One region of the Filomicrobium sp. genome, then DNA from elsewhere that is predicted to be linked to it. Evidence: predicted binding sites of a transcription regulator. Region 1 holds the regulator's gene; the other holds the start of a gene.
The links. The regulator PhoB, encoded in region 1, activates phosphate uptake and scavenging genes when phosphate is short. The targets are predictions, from matches to a motif close to TGTCATNNANCTGTCAT.
Positions count from the first base shown of each region.

Region 2: the regulator PhoB is predicted to act here: its motif matches at 1,941-1,957, upstream of K5845_RS00240 (UDP-2,3-diacylglucosamine diphosphatase).

Region 1 covers NZ_JAILWT010000001.1:534,926-543,349, forward strand. The annotation lists gene K5845_RS02430 (efflux RND transporter permease subunit) at 1-2,365, opposite strand, end outside; gene K5845_RS02435 (efflux RND transporter periplasmic adaptor subunit) at 2,362-3,861, opposite strand; gene phoB (phosphate regulon transcriptional regulator PhoB) at 4,211-4,921, opposite strand; gene phoU (phosphate signaling complex protein PhoU) at 4,948-5,691, opposite strand; gene pstB (phosphate ABC transporter ATP-binding protein PstB) at 5,773-6,552, opposite strand; gene pstA (phosphate ABC transporter permease PstA) at 6,613-7,866, opposite strand; gene pstC (phosphate ABC transporter permease subunit PstC) at 7,929-8,424, opposite strand, start outside.
Region 2 covers NZ_JAILWT010000001.1:45,614-54,037, reverse strand. The annotation lists gene K5845_RS00245 (glycosyltransferase family 4 protein) at 14-1,075, opposite strand; gene K5845_RS00240 (UDP-2,3-diacylglucosamine diphosphatase) at 1,076-1,870, opposite strand; gene K5845_RS00235 (ABC transporter substrate-binding protein) at 2,043-2,900, opposite strand; gene K5845_RS00230 (putative bifunctional diguanylate cyclase/phosphodiesterase) at 3,201-5,228, shown strand; gene K5845_RS00225 (glycosyltransferase) at 5,439-6,974, shown strand; gene K5845_RS00220 (energy transducer TonB) at 6,967-7,785, opposite strand; gene exbD (TonB system transport protein ExbD) at 7,790-8,248, opposite strand; gene exbB (tonB-system energizer ExbB) at 8,252-8,424, opposite strand, start outside.

The DNA of each region.
Region 1 (8,424 bases):
CTCGGCCTGTGTCGGCGTCGGACAGCCGAACCCTGGCTATAATCTCGCGCGATCCGCGTGCCAGCGTGACGGCCTCGATACCGTCGAGGCGTTCGCGCAATGCCCGGGCCACCGTCTCTGTGGTGAAGCCCAATGCTTCGCCTTTCGGCGTCAAGGTCACGACGAGTTCTGGCTTATCATATGCCAGATCGTCTTCGACGCCGGTGGCTGCAGGGAATCTCGCGAGGCTGGCCTTCAGCGCTTCTGCGGCTGATTTCAAGACGTTTTCATCAGATCCAGCGAGAAGGACGCTGATGTCATCGCCGCCCGGCCCGGATCGGTCCCCGCGTAAAGCGAGTGTCTCCAAGAATGGTGTCGGGCGGACTTCCGCTTCCCAGTCGGCAATAAACTGAGCGGCGGAATAAGGACGCAGATCCGGATCAATCAGCTCGATATCGTAGCCGGCCAACTGATCGGGTTCCTTCGTGTCCGCCCCCTTCAAGCCGCGCCCGGTATTCCCGCCGAGTTTAGCGAGCGCCATTTTCACGGGAGCCGTGCCGTACTCCTTCTCATAGCGGTCATTCACCGCCTTCAACGCTCGGTCCAGTTCGGCAATCATCGCCCGGGTGTCGGCGCGGGTGGCCCCTTCCGTCATCGCGAGGTTGGCCCGCACGGTCGGGCGCTCCGGCGATGAGAAAAAGCGCCAGGTCACTGTACGATCCATCAGCGCCGTCACCGAGAAAGCCAGCAGAAGGACGGCAGCGGCGACGACGGGATAACGCAACGTCATCACGATACGCATCAATGGCCGGAATACGCGTTCGAGAAACCATGCAAAGCCCCGGTTTACGTATTCGCTCGGCAGGTCGATGAAAGAGCGCTGACCTGTATGCATCAAGGCGTGCCGCATGTGGGCTGGCAGGATCAGGAACGACTCCATCAGGCTTGCCAGCAGAACGACCGCAACGGTGAACGGCATATCCGAGAGCATGCGGCCAAAGCGTCCCCCGATCAGGGAGAGCACACCGAAAGCGATGACGGTCGTGATCGCAGCTGAGAACACCGGCGCGAGCATGCGTTCTGCCGCCGTTGTGGCAGCCACCGCAGGCGAGAGCCCCTTACGTGCGAGGTGGTCGGAGTGCTCGCCGATAATGATGGCGTCGTCGACAACGATGCCGAGGCAGATGATCAACGCAAACAGCGAGATCATGTTGAAGGTGAAGCCGAAGGCGTACATCAGGCCCACGGTTGCCGCCATCGCGACGGGGATGCCCGCGGCCACCCACACCGCCGTGCGGGCGTTGAGGAACAGGAATAGCAATACGACAACGATGGCCAGGCCGGTGATGCCGTTGTCAATCAGCAGGTCAAGACGGTCGATGATTTGTTGCGCCCGCGGATGTGCGAGGAAGACCTTTACGCCCTCCGGAAGCGTCGGTTGAAATTCTGCGATCGCGGCTTCCACTTGACGCTGCATGCGGATGGCATCGCCGTTGGCATCGCGACTGATGTCCAGCACCACGGCAGGGACACCCTGGTGATACATGGCGATTTCGCGATCAAGACCTTCTTCGATAATGTTCGCAATGTCGGCAACGCGGAGTTTCGTGCCATCGGGCAACGACCGCACCGCGACGGCGCCGACCGCAGAGGCCGTCAATTCCTGTGCGGCTGTGCGTATCCGTGCAGCACCTTTGTGGATTTCTCCAACGGGCTGCGTCCCGGTCTCAGATTTGATGGCGTTCGCAACCGTTTGAAGGGTGATGCCATAACGCTCGAGCGCTTCCGGGCGAACGTCGATACGGATTTCAGGGTCCGATATCCCGTCGATCTCCGTGTTGGTAATTCCCAGTTGGAACAATCGCGTCTTGAGCTGTTCGGCGTAACGCTCAAGCAATCCGATGCCAACGTCGCCAGAAATTACGACGTCGGTGACCGTGTCATGCCAACGCTTGCGCTTGATGACCGGTTCTTCGGCGTCTTCAGGCAGGTCGCGCACTTCGTCGACAGCCGCTTTCACCTCGTCCATGGCGGTTGCCATGTCCCAACCGGGCTGGAATTCGAGCGTGAATGATGCTGCGCCTTCTCGCGCGACGGCCTTTGCAGTTTTGACGCCTTCAATGGCCCGCAATTTCGGCTCGACGCGCGCGACAATCGCGTCATCCATTTCCTTGGGACCGACGCCGCGCCAAACGATGCTTACGGTCGCGGTCTCAATGGCGATATCGGGGAAGAACTGCGCACGGATACGGAGCCCGGCCACGACGCCACAGACAACAATAAGCGTCAGGAGAAGGTTCGCCGCTGTGCGGTGCCGTACGAAGTATCCAATAAAGCCGGTGTTGCTCATGCCGCCGCGATCGTGGGGTGCATTGTGCGCGCTCATGAGCGGCTCTCCCGACGCTGGAGTTGCCGCTGCAGGCGATCAACCAGGTCCTTCGGCGCGGTGGCGTTGGACAGTGCCTCAATTGTTTCCTTGCGACGCTGTTCCGACATGCGCGTGGAGCTGCGAACATGCTTGATCAGGGCGACGCGTTGCTCTTCGCTCAGTGCGACCAGGTTGTCGGGCTGAGGTAGGGCCGCGATCGCGGGGTCTGAGCTGCCGTCCTTCGGTTGCTGCCTTGGTGGCTTCACTTTGATGCCGGGACCAAGATAGGGCATGCGTGTGATCACGTAGCTCTTATCCGCCGGAAAGCCGCTGACGATGAGACCGTCCGATTGACGGCGTTTAATGTCGACCTTGACCTCTGCGAGGCGATCACCCTCGATAATAAGCATGCGCCCATCTTCAGTGGCAGCGGAGTGAGGAACCAGAGCAACGTTCTGTAGCCTTGGCTCAAAAACCTCGACGGTGACGAAGTCACCTGGACGCAACGCCGACAATGCGACGCCCTTCAAGCGCGCAAACACAGTCCTCCCGCCCTGATTGATGTCAACGACGGCAGCAGGCCGATCGAGAACGCCCTCAACTTCGACCGTATAGCCTTGCAGATCCAGACGTGCCTTGATGGGCTGGCGGAGGATCCTATCTGGCGCGTTCGGATCAATTAAGCGCGCAAATTCGCTGTTGCGCACGCGGAAAGAAACCTCCAGAGCGGTGGGATCAATAAGGTCGGCTAGCTTTTCGTTTTGCGAGACGCGGCGGCCGAGGGTGGCTGCGACCGATGTCAAACGGCCGGCAAAGGGTGCGCGGTAGCTTGTGTCACGCAGCGCGCGTTCGGCATCCTTCAATGCGATGCCAGCGCGCTCGAGGTTCTTTTGTGCGCGATCATTGAGAGCTTCACCCGCTACAATTGCCTGCGTCTTCGCCGCGAGCGACTGTTCAGCGGATGAGACCGCCATTGTCGACTCGTCCAGCGTGGCGGCTGTTACGATATCTTTCTTATGGAGTTGCTGCTTGCGCTCTAAATCCGCTTTCCGAACGTCAAGTTGAGTGCGGGCGAGATTTTCGTCGGCTCGCAGGTAGCTTAAAGCGGCCTCGGCTTCGGCGAGTTCGGAGCGCGCCTGCATAAGGGCAGCCTCGGCGTCGGTGACGCGCCGTTGCGCCGTATCGGGGTCAATGTGGAACAACAATTCACCAGCCTCGACTGCGCGACCGTCGCGGAAATTGTCAGCGATCTCAGTGATTGGCCCGGACGCAGCGGCCCGGATTTCCAGCGTCTCCCACGCGTGAATCTGGCCGTATGCAGTAATGACTGGCGTTAAATCTTGCGCTTCGAATTGACCGCCTTGCACGGAAAACTCGCGCTCTCGGGCTTGCATTTTGCGGCCTGACTTCTCGGCCGTCATCACTGAATGCACACGCCACCCCGCGACCCCCAATAGTCCCAAGGTAACGGCGACGATCATAAGCCCCGAAATTGCGCGGGTTATCAGCCGCATTTCCTTCCCCTCCATCACTTTCGCTCTGCTTAACGTCAGAGGTATGGTGATTTCCGTCGCTGGCGCAGAATTTCCGACTGATGACCAGCGTCCCGAACGAACAAAAAGTGCGCCTCATGGTTACCGGCGACGATCATGGAGGAGAAAAATGGCAGAGATCGACTGAACCCGCATGCAATATGGTGTTCATTGGGCATTCAGGCGGAAAAGAAGCTTGCTGATTGCCGCTAATAAACGGCTTTAGACGCCGGGCGCACCTGCCCTGGGCATTGAAATTAAAAAGCAATCAATAATGTGCCACGCGGGAGCCCACATCATCCTAATGTTGGTCCCGCGTTGTAATCTTTCGTCAAAAGTGAAACTGGCGATTGGTTGTGCGCTCACCGAACACGTATCCAGCGCCGCGCACCGTGCGAATAGGGTCGCGCTCTTTGCCGCGGATTAACGCTTTGCGCAATCTTCCGATGTGGACGTCAACGGTCCGCTCATCGACGAAGGCGTTGCGCCCCCAGACGCCATCCAGCAATTGCGAACGGGAGAGGACGCGCCCGGGACTTTCCATAAGAAATTCGAGGAGGCGAAATTCCGTCGGCCCCAAGCGAACTTCCCGAAGACCGCGAGACACCTTGTGGGCGGCACGGTCGAGTTCGACCTCGGCTACGCGGAGAACCTCGGCCGTCCGTTCCGGTGCAGCCCGCCGCAGAATGGCCTTCACGCGTGCCATCAGTTCAGGAAGCGAGAAGGGCTTGACCACGTAGTCGTCGGCGCCGGTAGAGAGACCACGAATGCGGTCAGCTTCCTCGCCGCGCGCGGTCAGCATGACGATGGGGACGTTACGCGTCTCGGCTTTGGACCGCATCCGACGGCACAGCTCAATGCCTGACACTGACGGTAGCATCCAATCCAGAACCATGAGATCGGGCAGTTCCTCAGAGACCATAATCTCTGCTTCCTCACCGGTTTCGGCGTGGCTGACCCGATAGCCCTCGGCTTCCAAATTGTAACGGAGGAGTTCAGCAAGCGGAAGTTCGTCTTCTATGATCAAGACCTTAGCTGACATGATCCAATTTTCCGGTCATTGAGCGATTAGGTATGCGACCCGTTTACTGCACCCTGACTCGTGATCAGCGTCGTACTGGTGTCGTCACTCTTCGGCCTATCGTCGGATATGGCCTCGCCGCTGACCAAGAATTGGATGGTCTCAGCGATATTGGTTGTGTGATCTCCAACGCGCTCAATGTTCTTAGCGCCAAACAGAAGATGCGTGGAAATCCCGATGTTGCGCGGATCCTCCATCATGTAGGTGAGGAGTTCGCGGAACAAAGAGTTGTAGACAGCATCGAGTTTCTCATCATCGCGCCAGACCGCAAGCGCGCGCTCGGCATCGCGCTCCGCGTAGGCATCGAGAACGTCGTTAAGCTGGCTGAGCGCGAGTTCCACCATATGACGCAGCCCCGTGATCAACGGCTTGGGATGGGGCTGACTGGCGATGGCGTGCGCGCGCTTTGCAATGTTCTTCCCGAGATCGCCAATGCGTTCGAGATCGCTCGCGATACGCATGGCCCCGAGGATATGGCGGAGTTCCCCAGCGCTCGGTTGACGCCGGGAGATCATCGCGACGACTTTCGCCTCGATGCCCCGCTCGAGGGCGTCGATCTGCCGATCGGTTTCGACCACCTTCTCGGCGAGATGCGGGTCACGCCGCTCCAACGCATCGAAGGCAAGGCCGAGGACGTGCTCAGCCAAGCCACCCATCTGGGCTATCGATTTGTCGAGGAGGGCAAGCTCCTCTTCGTAAGATTTCACGGTTTGCGATGAATCGCCGACCATGATCGCTCTTCTCCTTTTGGCAAACCACCCCCCTGGGGTCTCGCCGCCAATATCGCGGGTCAGTTCCCGGCCAGTTTAGGCTTAGCCGAAGCGTCCCATGATATAATCCTGAGTCCGCTTGTCCTGCGGGTTTTCAAAGATCTGCTCTGTATCGCCCACTTCCACGAGATAACCGATGTGGAAGAACGCCGTCTTCTGCGAGACGCGACGCGCCTGCTGCATGGAGTGCGTCACGATTACGATCGTGTAGTTCTGGCGCAGTTCATGGATCAGTTCTTCAACCTTCGCTGTTGCGATCGGGTCGAGTGCCGAACAGGGTTCGTCCATGAGGATAACGTCTGGGGTCGTGGCGATGGCTCGAGCAATGCAGAGACGCTGCTGCTGGCCGCCCGAGAGGCCCGTACCGGGCTCATGGACGCGATCTTTGACTTCTTTCCAGAGACCCGCCTTTTCAAGGCTCGTTTCAACGATCTCTTCGAGGTGGGTTTTGTCGCGAACGAGGCCGTGAATGCGCGGCCCATACGCAATGTTGTCGAAGATCGACTTGGGGAATGGATTCGGTTTCTGGAAGACCATGCCAACGCGGGCGCGCAACTCCACGACGTCGAGATCGCGATCGTAGATGTCCTGCTCATCGAGTTCGATCTTACCAGTTACCCGGCAGATCGGGATCGTGTCGTTCATGCGGTTTAAGCAGCGCAGGAACGTTGACTTACCGCAGCCCGAGGGGCCAATCAGCGCCGTCACGGAGTTGCGCGGAACGTCGAGGTTTACATCAAACAGAGCCTGCTTGGCACCGTAGAAAACGCAAACATCACGCGCCGTGACCTTTGGAGCTTCGCCGTTGGCGACGCCGCTCATAGGTGCGGTTTCCGCCGTTGTGCTGGTTGCAATCTGTTCCATATCAGCCGCCAATCTCAATTACCATTTCCGTTCGAATTTGCGCCGCAGGTAGACGGCCGCTGCGTTCATCACGAAGAGGAACATCAGCAGGACAATCGTCGCGCCCATCGTTCGCTCGACGAACCCGCGCTCGGCGGAACTCGCCCACATGTAAATCTGCACCGGCAAAGCCGTCGCCGGGTCCAAGGGCGTTGTCGGATAGTCGACAACGAACGCCACGAGGCCGATCATCAGAAGCGGTGCAGTCTCACCAAGCGCTTGAACAAGACCGATGATGGTTCCCGTTAGAATACCGGGAAGCGCCAACGGCAGTACGTGGTGGAACAAGGTCTGCATCTTCGACGCGCCAACACCTAGCGCAGCCTCCCGGATCGATGGCGGCACAGCGCGAATAGCGGCGCGCGTCGCAATGATCACGGTCGGCAGTGTCATGAGCGATAGCACGAGACCTCCGACCAGGGAAGCTGATCGTGGCAGGCCCATAAAGTTAATAAAAACCGCCAATCCGAGCAGGCCAAACACGATGGACGGGACCGCAGCGAGGTTGTTGATATTAACCTCGATGATGTCGGTAAACGTGTTCTTTGGCGCGAATTCTTCCAGGTAGGCTGCGGCCGCTACACCGATGGGAACCGCAACGAGTGCCACAATCAGCATCATGAAGAATGAGCCGATAAGCGCGACGGCGAGGCCGGCGGTTTCCGGCTGGCTAGATGCGCCATAAGTGAAGAGGCCTGTATTGAACTGCTTCTCCAGGCGCCCTTCGGCTATAAGCTTGTCGATCCACGCCAACTGCTTGTTGTTGAGCTGGCGACGCTCCTCAGGGGTGTTGCGATCGATCGAGCCCTTGATAAGGGCATCTACCTCACCGTTGGCGAGAACCCAGACGGGCACGGTCTGACCGATCAAGCTGCGATCCGATTCGATCTTGTTGCGGATCTGCACATCAACGCCGCGAGACAGCAGACCGCGCAAATCTCGCTTCTCTGGGCGTGTGGGACTTTCCAGACCGAGCGTACTCTGAAGGGCGTCGCGCGCCATCTTCGTGTAGTCGGCTACACGGATCGACTGTTCAGTAATTTGGCCATCTGCGTCCTGAAAGTCCGCCTCGTTGAGCGCGACCTCCAGCTTAATGTTCGTTTGCAGGAATGCCGTCCAGCCTTGAGAGATAATCGAGTAGAAGAGTACCACGAGAAAGAAGAGCGCTATGCCCAAAGCACCGAGCCCGTATGCCTTGAACCGCCATTCCGCTGCGTAGCGGCGCTTGAGCATAGCCGGATCATTGAGCTTACGACCGTCGGCGGCCGCGTGCAGGGTATCCTGTGTCGTCGCCATTATTCGTACTGCTCCCTATATTTGCGCACGATATAGAGCGCGTAGACGTTAAGGGCGAGCGTGATCACGAACAACGTCAGGCCGAGTGCGAACGCAACCAGCGTTTGCGGGCTATTGAACTCAAGGTCACCGGTCAACTGACTGACGATCTTGACGGTGATTGTGGTCACCGACTCGAACGGGTTGAGCGTGAGGTTCGCCGCGATACCAGCGGCAAGCACGACGATCATCGTCTCGCCGATGGCGCGGGACGCCGCCAAGAGGACCGCACCCACAATACCTGGCAAAGCAGCAGGCAGGACGACCTTGCGGATCGTTTCCGATTTCGTCGCGCCAAGGCCGTATGATCCTTCGCGCAGCGACTGTGGCACTGCGGAAATAATATCGTCGGACAGCGACGAGACGAAGGGGATGATCATGATCCCCATCACGATGCCCGCCGTCAGCACACTCGAAGCGGCAATATCCAGACCCACCATGGCGCCTGTGTCGCGT
Region 2 (8,424 bases), 490 kb from region 1:
AAGAAACGAAAGATCAGGCGGAACTTGCTGGCCGCGCTAGGGTAACGCGTCGCTTGGGTGTGCCTTGCCCCAGTCGCGCAAAGAGCGCTGTTTCGATGTTCGCGATGAAGAGCCGAGCCGCGGCTTCCCAACTGTAGTCGAGCGCGCGCTTTCTGATGATGTCACGATCCAGTGACATGGCAGCCTTAGCAGCGGCAGCTAGATCCTCTGACAAAAATCCCGTCTCCGCTTGGCGAACAAGGTCGAGCGGACCCGTGACAGGATAAGCGGCAACAGGCAGCCCCGAAGCCATCGCCTCCAGCAATACGATACCGAAGGTTTCAGTCTGGCTTGGCATGACGAAGACGTCTGCCGAGGCGTAGCACTCCGCCAAATCCTCACCGATCTGTTTGCCGGTAAAGGTAACGTCAGGATACTTGACCCGTAGTTCTGCAAACTGCGGTCCGGACCCAACCACAACCTTTTTACCAGGTAGGTCCGTCCTCAAAAACGCTTCGATATTCTTTTCGACAGCAACCCGCCCAACGTAAAGGAAAACAGGCCCCTCTCCGAAGCGGCGCACGTTGCGTGGTCGGAAAACATGCGTATCGACGCCCCGCGTCCAGGGCATGATGCGGTCAAAGCCCCGTGAGTCGAGTTCCGTTGCGAGGCTCGGCGTCGCGACCATGATACCCGCGCCCGCATTGTGAAACCGACGCAGGATTGACCAGATCCAGCTCTCAGGAATGCCAAAGCGCCGGGACAGATAGTCGGGAAACCGCGTGTGGAAGCTGGTCGTAAAGGGAACACCGCGCCGGATGCAGTGTGAGCGCGTCATCCAGCCCAGCGGTCCTTCGGTCGCGATGTGAACAGCGTCCGGTCGGATCAGATTCATGCGTTCGATAATGTAGGCATAGCCCGGGAGAGCCAGACGGATCTCCGGATACGTGGGGCACGGCCATGTCTGGAATTCCGCCGGCGTCAAGAACGTGAGCTCGACGTCCAACTGCGCAGCTTCCTCCGCCAGACGCTCGTAGGTTCGCACAACACCGTTGACTTGCGGTCTCCAAGCGTCGGTGGCGATGAGGATCTTCATTTACGCCGCCTTTAAGTCTTCCTTCACGAGGCTCGCTTCCGATGCGGCTGTCCGTGCCTGTACGACATCCATCCACCGAATAAGCTCGAAACGGCCATCTTCTGTTTCACCGATCGCCGTGCAACTCTCGACCCAATCACCTGTATTCAGATAATGGATATCGCCAAAGTTTCTTGAGGCGGCATGGTGAATATGTCCGCATATCACCCCGTCCGCATCTCGCCGCTGTGCCTCGCTTGAAAGCTTGCGTTCAAATTCTCCGATGAAATTGACAGCGGATTTAACGCGCAATTTCAGATAGTTGGAGAGGGACCAGTATTCGAGCCCTAGGCGCCGACGTACGAAATTCACCGGGGCATTAGTCCACAGGGCGAGCTGGTAGCTGCGATCCCCGAGAAACGCCAGCCATTTAGCATAGCGCACCACGACATCGAATTCGTCGCCATGCATGACGATGTAGCGTTTGCCGTCCGCCGTTTCGTGGATGAACTGCCGCTCGATCTCAATGCCGCCGAAGCGCTGTCCGCAATACTGTCGCAGGCCATCGTCGTGGTTGCCGGGAATGAATACAATCCGGGCGCCCTTGCGTGCCTTGCGCAAAAGCTTTTGCAATACGTCATTGTGTGACTGAGGCCATACTGCACCGCGCTTGATGCGCCAGAAGTCAACAATATCGCCGACGAGGTAGATCGTATCGGCGTCATGTTCCCGAAGAAAATCGAGTAACTGCCCAGCTTGGCACGCTCGAGTGCCGAGATGGACATCAGAAATAAACATTGCGCGGTATCTGGTCATCCTCAGCTTTCCTGCAGACCGGTGGCCGATAGACTAGTGTATCCCCCGATCGCACCATGAGAAGATTCAAGTTTCAGGAGTATGACATTTTAGAGCTTGATAACCGCGCAAGGCGATCATCGTAGGGCAAAGTTGTGTATCTGAACCGTTTGTGCTCATGCAACCTGCGGTGTCAATAGATACGGAACGGGAAATAGCGTGTGACAAGTTCGACAAATCGTCCGCTCGAGCGAACCTGCTTCAAGGCGTCATCGAGTTCAGCCTTAAGCTGACGATCCCCTTTCGCAACCGCTATCGCGACGCCATCCCCAAAGAACTTGGGCTCGAGAAACGCCTCTCCTTTGAATTCACAGCACTGGTTGGAGGCGGTACCGTTCAACCAGAAGGACAAACTGATAGCGTCACCAAATATGGCGTTGACGTCCCCCTTTTTGAGGGCCTCACGCGCGGCATCCGCATCCTTGAACGTGACGATCTGACTGCCCCGGAAAAATTGCCGGATGAACGCCTCGTGCGTGGTGCCTTGCGCTACACCGACCTTCCGCCCCGATAAAGCTTCGGGCGTAGCTTCCAGCCCTGTGGCATCACGACGTCCAGCAAAGCGACCCGGGGTGTGAAAGTATCGGTCGGTGAAGTCATAATTGGTGAGCGCTTGAGCTGTCACCATCTGCGAGGCGATAACTGCATCACCTTCCTTCCGAAGGAGGGAGGGCAGCAAATTCTCCCAGGGCTCGACCTTGATCTCGCATGTAACGTCCAGATCCAGGCATATGGCGCGCGCCAAGTCGACATTAAAGCCTGTTAGCACGCCGTCTTCGTCATAAAAGTTAAACGGGGGAAAGTCGCTGGTCGTGAGAAAGCGCAACACGACCCGGCGCGCTGCTTCACGTTCTGCTGCAGCGGGTTGTTCCTGCGCCTGAGTCCCTTCGTATGAACCCAGCAGAACCAAACTCAGGCAAAGCCACAGCGCAAACACAGCCAAGTGCGACCGAGGTCGGACCTGGCACCATATCGCCGTATCTATTCTCATCTGGATTCTCAACTTCCAGTTGTTTTAGCAGGGCCACAAAAGGCAGTGCCTTGAAATCAGATTCTTTCAGCGGATCGCAAAACCCAAACTTTGCCGGTATTGCCATTTCCGCAACACAACTCAAAAATTGTGTGGATTTTATCTAACGGGTGCCTACCTGCGGGGGAGGCCAGCACAACTCTACAACTGCGCACCGTGCTTGTGATCCTGATTTAGCGTGCATTTTCAGAGAAATACACACGTTTTTAATGGGTTCTCTCTATCCAGGCATACCAACTTTTGTCCTGGAAATTATCGTACATGTATAGCGTTCTCTCGTGCATCGTCGGCCAGCACAATGTCTGGCTCGTCGGATTGGCTTCGTTGGTGTGTCTAGCCGGCGTGGGCGTCACCTTGAGCCTCCTTCACCGGGCCGCAACCACCGGGGGATTGCAGCGGTACGGCTGGAACTTCCTGACCGGCGTTGCTGCAGGCGCTGCCATCTGGTGTACGCATTTCATCGCAATGCTCGCCTATAATCCAGGCGTCCCCGTGACGTTTATGCCGGTCTTGACGGTCGTCTCACTGCTTGTCGCGGTTACGGGGGCTGGATTGGGGTTCGCCTTCGCGACCAGCGGCCTGACCAGTGCAGCACCTGTGATTGGTGGCAGTGCGGTGGGACTAGCGGTCGCAGCCATGCATTATACGGGCATGCTGGCTTACCGTATCGATGGTATCGTTGCCTGGGATGAAACCTACCTCCTCACTTCAATTGCATTATCGATCATTTTCGCTGGCGCTGCGACTCGCTCCGCTTTGCGCGCAGACACGATGACGGGACATTTATCAGCTGCTGCGCTTTTCGTGGTTGCCATCGTGAGTCTACATTTTACGGGCATGACGGCGCTACAAATCACTCCCCTCAATGGAGCGGTAGAAGTTGCAGACGATCCGTCGACAGCCATGGCGCTTGCTGTTGCCGGCATGGCTTTGGTCATTATTGGAGCTGGTATCTCCAGCTATCTCATCGACGATCGCGCCCGTTATGATAGCTATCAACGCTTGCAGCACATGGCTTTGCATGACCCCCTGACGGGGCTGCCGAATCGCACGAGCTTCACGAATTATCTCGAATTCGAACTCGACCGGGCGGAAGGCGCAAAGCGGAAAGTTGCGGTCCTTGAGATTGACCTTGATCGGTTTAAAGAGGTCAATGACCTTAGAGGTCACCAAGCCGGTGATGAAGTTCTCAAAGTTATCGCAGACAGAATGTCCAATCTTCTCCGAGAAGGCGAAATGGTCGCTCGCGTCGGTGGAGACGAGTTCACGGCCGTCAAAACGTTTATAGATCCGGTGACGCTCGTGGAGTTTCTAGAGCGGCTTCAGAAGGTCATCTTCGAACCAATAGAGATATCCGATTTCGAGGTGTCGATAGGTGCCAGCATCGGGGTGGCGATTTATCCTGATGATGCAAGGGACCGCGAAAATTTATTGAGCAATGCGGACTTGGCGATGTACCGGGCCAAGGCAAGCGCGACGGAAGACATCTGCTTTTATGAGTCCTCGATGGACGAACGCGTGCGGGCACGCCGGGTTCTGGCGAGCGATCTTCGCGATGCCGTTAAAAAGAATGAGCTTTCCCTGCATTATCAAGTTCAGACGTCGATCTCGACGGGAGAGGTCATTGGCTACGAGGCCCTTCTGCGTTGGCATCATCCTGTGCGTGGGGCCGTTCCTCCCGTAGAATTCATACCCATTGCTGAAGAAACAGGGCTCATTCTGGAGCTGGGCGAGTGGGTGTTGAAAACGGCGTGTGCCGCCGCCGCAAAGTGGTCACAGCCGTTGAAGATCGCGATCAACCTTTCTCCCGTTCAGTTCATCCATAGCGATCTGCCAAAGCTTGTGGAGGATGCTCTTAAAGAGAGCGGCTTGGATGCCAAAAGGCTTGAGCTTGAACTGACGGAGTCGACCATTGTCGAAAATAAGGAACGCACACTCGCGATCCTGCAAAAGATCAAGGAGCTCGGTGTCTCGATCGCTTTGGACGACTTTGGAACTGGATATTCGTCTCTCGAAACTCTGCGATCTTTCCCGTTTGATAAAATAAAACTCGATCGCTGCTTCATGCAGGATATCGAGGTGAGCCCTCAATCTAAGGCGATTATTCGCGCCGTCCTTGCACTAGGAAAAAGCCTTTCAATTCCGATCCTCGCTGAAGGCATAGAAACGAACTGCCAGTTTATGATCCTCAAGGATGAGGGCTGCGACGCGGCTCAGGGTTATTATATTGGTCGGCCAGGTCCCTCCATCTCCATAGAGACCGAGCAAGAAGACCTTCTCACGGCTTAGTTTGGAAGGAGCATGCGGTATATTGCGCCGTGGCAACACCGTTGGCGCAATATGCGTTAATCCCCTGGAGACGAGACGTATACTGTATTTCAGACGGCGTATTTGATTTACGATAATCGTCGCTTTGTCGAAGGTGCCTTGCGACGGGCTCGCGTAGCTTAAGCTTCGTCGAATGTTGACCGGCCTTGCTGGTCACGGATGACATGAGCGATGGATTGGCAGCGCGAGCATTCTGCAGAGGCGATACGCCAAGACGTGTCGCAATGCCCTGGTGGAACCGACACAGGTCGGCCTGATGCTGAACCAGAGCTTCAACGGCTAGACCATGCCGTCAATCATCTGCGGCGAACAAGACCTGAGCTGTCATCTGCCTACAGTGTTGTGGGATGGCAAGCCGCCACGCTTGTCGTGCTGACGGTAGCATTGGTCATCGGCGCGGCCGTGATGCCGTCGGTAACGCACACCGTTGTCTTCGCGACAATGGCGCTGTCTTTCTTTTGTATCGTAGCCATCCGTATTCTGGCGATCGCGACCCTGCTCAGCGTACGCGCGCCTGCACCTGAATCCCCTAACGAAAAATCCGGGCTCGACGAGGTGTTTCCGCGTTATGCCATCCTGGTGCCCCTCTACAAAGAAGCGGAAGTTGTCCCGGCCTTGATTGAGGCCCTGTCGGCGCTCGACTATCCGACCGATTGCCTGGAAATCTCGCTTATAGTCGAACGCGAAGACCGCACGACGCGAATGGCGCTTGAGGCGCAAGTACTACCAACGCACATGCGCATTGTCGAAGTTCCGGAAGGCCAGCCTCGCACGAAACCCCGCGCCCTGAACTACGCGCTGGCCAGTGCCCGCGGCGATTACGTCGTGGTCTACGATGCAGAGGATATGCCCGAACCTGACCAACTGCGCCGGGCGCTCAAAGCATTTCGTTCCGCCGGCCCCGAACTCGGCTGCGTTCAGGCTTGCCTCAATACGTACAATCCGGAAGAGACGTTTTTCACGCGACAGTTCACGATCGAATATACCGCTTTGTTCGACGCTATCGTGCCGACGTTGGCGCGGCTCGATCTACCAGTCCCGCTCGGCGGAACATCCAACCATTTCCCGCGCCGTATTCTGGAAACCTCTGGCGGCTGGGATCCCTTCAATGTCACCGAAGATGCAGACCTTGGTATTCGCCTCGCGCGACAAGGTGCGCGCGTCGCAGGTTTGGCGTCCACGACATGGGAGGAGGCGCCCGAAACCTTTCGGATTTGGCTGGGCCAGCGTACGCGCTGGCTGAAGGGCTGGATGCAAACTTACATCGTGCACATGCGTGAACCTACCCGCCTTCTGCGAGATCTGGGGTTGAAGCGTTTCGCAGGCCTGCAGGTGCTCATGGGAGGAATGATCCTCTCGTGCTTGGTTCATCCCTGGTTCTATGTCGTCCTAGGGGCCAGCCTGCTCTCTGGCCGTTCCGATCTGCTTGTTCCTTCGGACGAGTGGCACGTTCTCTATTGGGCTGGATTGTTCAACCTGTTCGCCGGATATGTCTCGGCGATCGCGCTGGGCGCGATCGCTGTCGCACGCCGTGGCCGCCCGGAACTTGCCATATCGGTCTTAGCAGTGCCGATCTATTGGCTGCTGATTTCCTGGGCCGCATATCGAGCACTATGGGAACTGGTATCGGCCCCGCACCACTGGGAAAAGACGCAGCATCACGCGAGAAACGTTGTGGCCAACAGCAACCCGCCCCTTGTTACTTGACCTGATAATGGATCGGCAGGGTGAATTCGAACGCGTTCCCAACGAGCTGAGACGGCGGCGTCGGAAGTGGTGACGCGCGCTCAAGAATATCGAGGGCAGCATCATCGAGAATCTTTGCGCCCGAGCCGTTGACTACGGCGTGCGCTACGACGCGGCCTTCGCGGTCAATGCTGAAGCTCACGATGACCTTGCCCTCAATGCGTTTCCGTCTCGCAGCAGAGGGATAGCGTTTATGACGATGGAGGTGGTGAGCGACTTTCTTCTGCCAAGTCGCAATCGTCTTTTTATCGGCTTCGGAGAGCCCGGGCGTGGGGGCAGCGGCCTTCTCAGCGCGCGGAGCCTTGATTGGCGGAGGAGCCATCTCCGGCGCAGCCTTAGCTGCCGGAGTGGGTTCCTGTTCCGCTTCCTCGACTTCTTTCTCCGGCTCTTCCTTTTCCTCTTTTTCCTCGACCTTTTCTTCGGGTTTGTTTTCCGGCAACTTCAGGTCGGGGTCTTCCGGTTCATGCTCAGTTTTTTCGACTTTCGGCGTTTCTTCTGCAGCAGTCGGTTTGGCTTTTTCCTGCGTCTCCATCATCTCCGGAGTCGCGTCAGAACGAGGGCCGATGATGGGAGCTTTTGTGTCCTTGGGAGGAGCAACAGCAAGCGGAGCAAGGTCGAACAAGAGAGGCCCGGAATCGGCGGTCTCTTCTTCGTGGGGCTCAGGCTGCATCAGGACGAGACTGGCGGCGCTCGCGTGCAGCACAACCCCGAAGAATATAGCGACAGCCCATCTGCTGGTGCGCGTAAGGCGCGACTCGAAAGTGTATGACATACGGCTAAGGCCCCGCGGCGGGAGAAGCTGATGCCGGAAGAGCGTTGGTATCCGCAGACTCCAAACCCACGAGCCCAACCTTCAAGTACCCCCCGATGCGCAGCGCGTTCATGAGCTTCATCAGCTCACCGTAGGGCACATCCTTATCCGCCCGTACGTAAAGCCGCGTGTCTCTCTTCGACTCCGTGACGTCATCCAGGGCCGACACAAGTGCGTCGCGCGAAATCGTCTTTTCGCCGATCGAAAGCGTCGTGTCGGACTGCAGAGTCAGAAAGACGGGTTTGGAAGGGCGAGGCTGCGGCTTCGCGACGGCGACGGGCAATTCAACGGGAACATCGACCGTCGACAGAGGGGCGGCAACCATGAAGATGATGAGAAGAACCAACATGACGTCGATGAACGGCGTGATGTTGATCTCATGGTTGTCCGAAAGATCGTCGTCGTCACGAATTCGGCCGGCCATGACCTACTCTCCCGCTTTCAGATAAGGTGTTCTCGCGGCTTGGCGATCGAGATCGCGCGATACGAGCCGCTCCACCATCGCAGCACCATCTGCGAGTTTCGCTTTGTAGCCCGATATCGAACGCGCAAGTTGATTGTAGAAAATGACGGCTGGAATAGCGGCCACCAGACCGATGC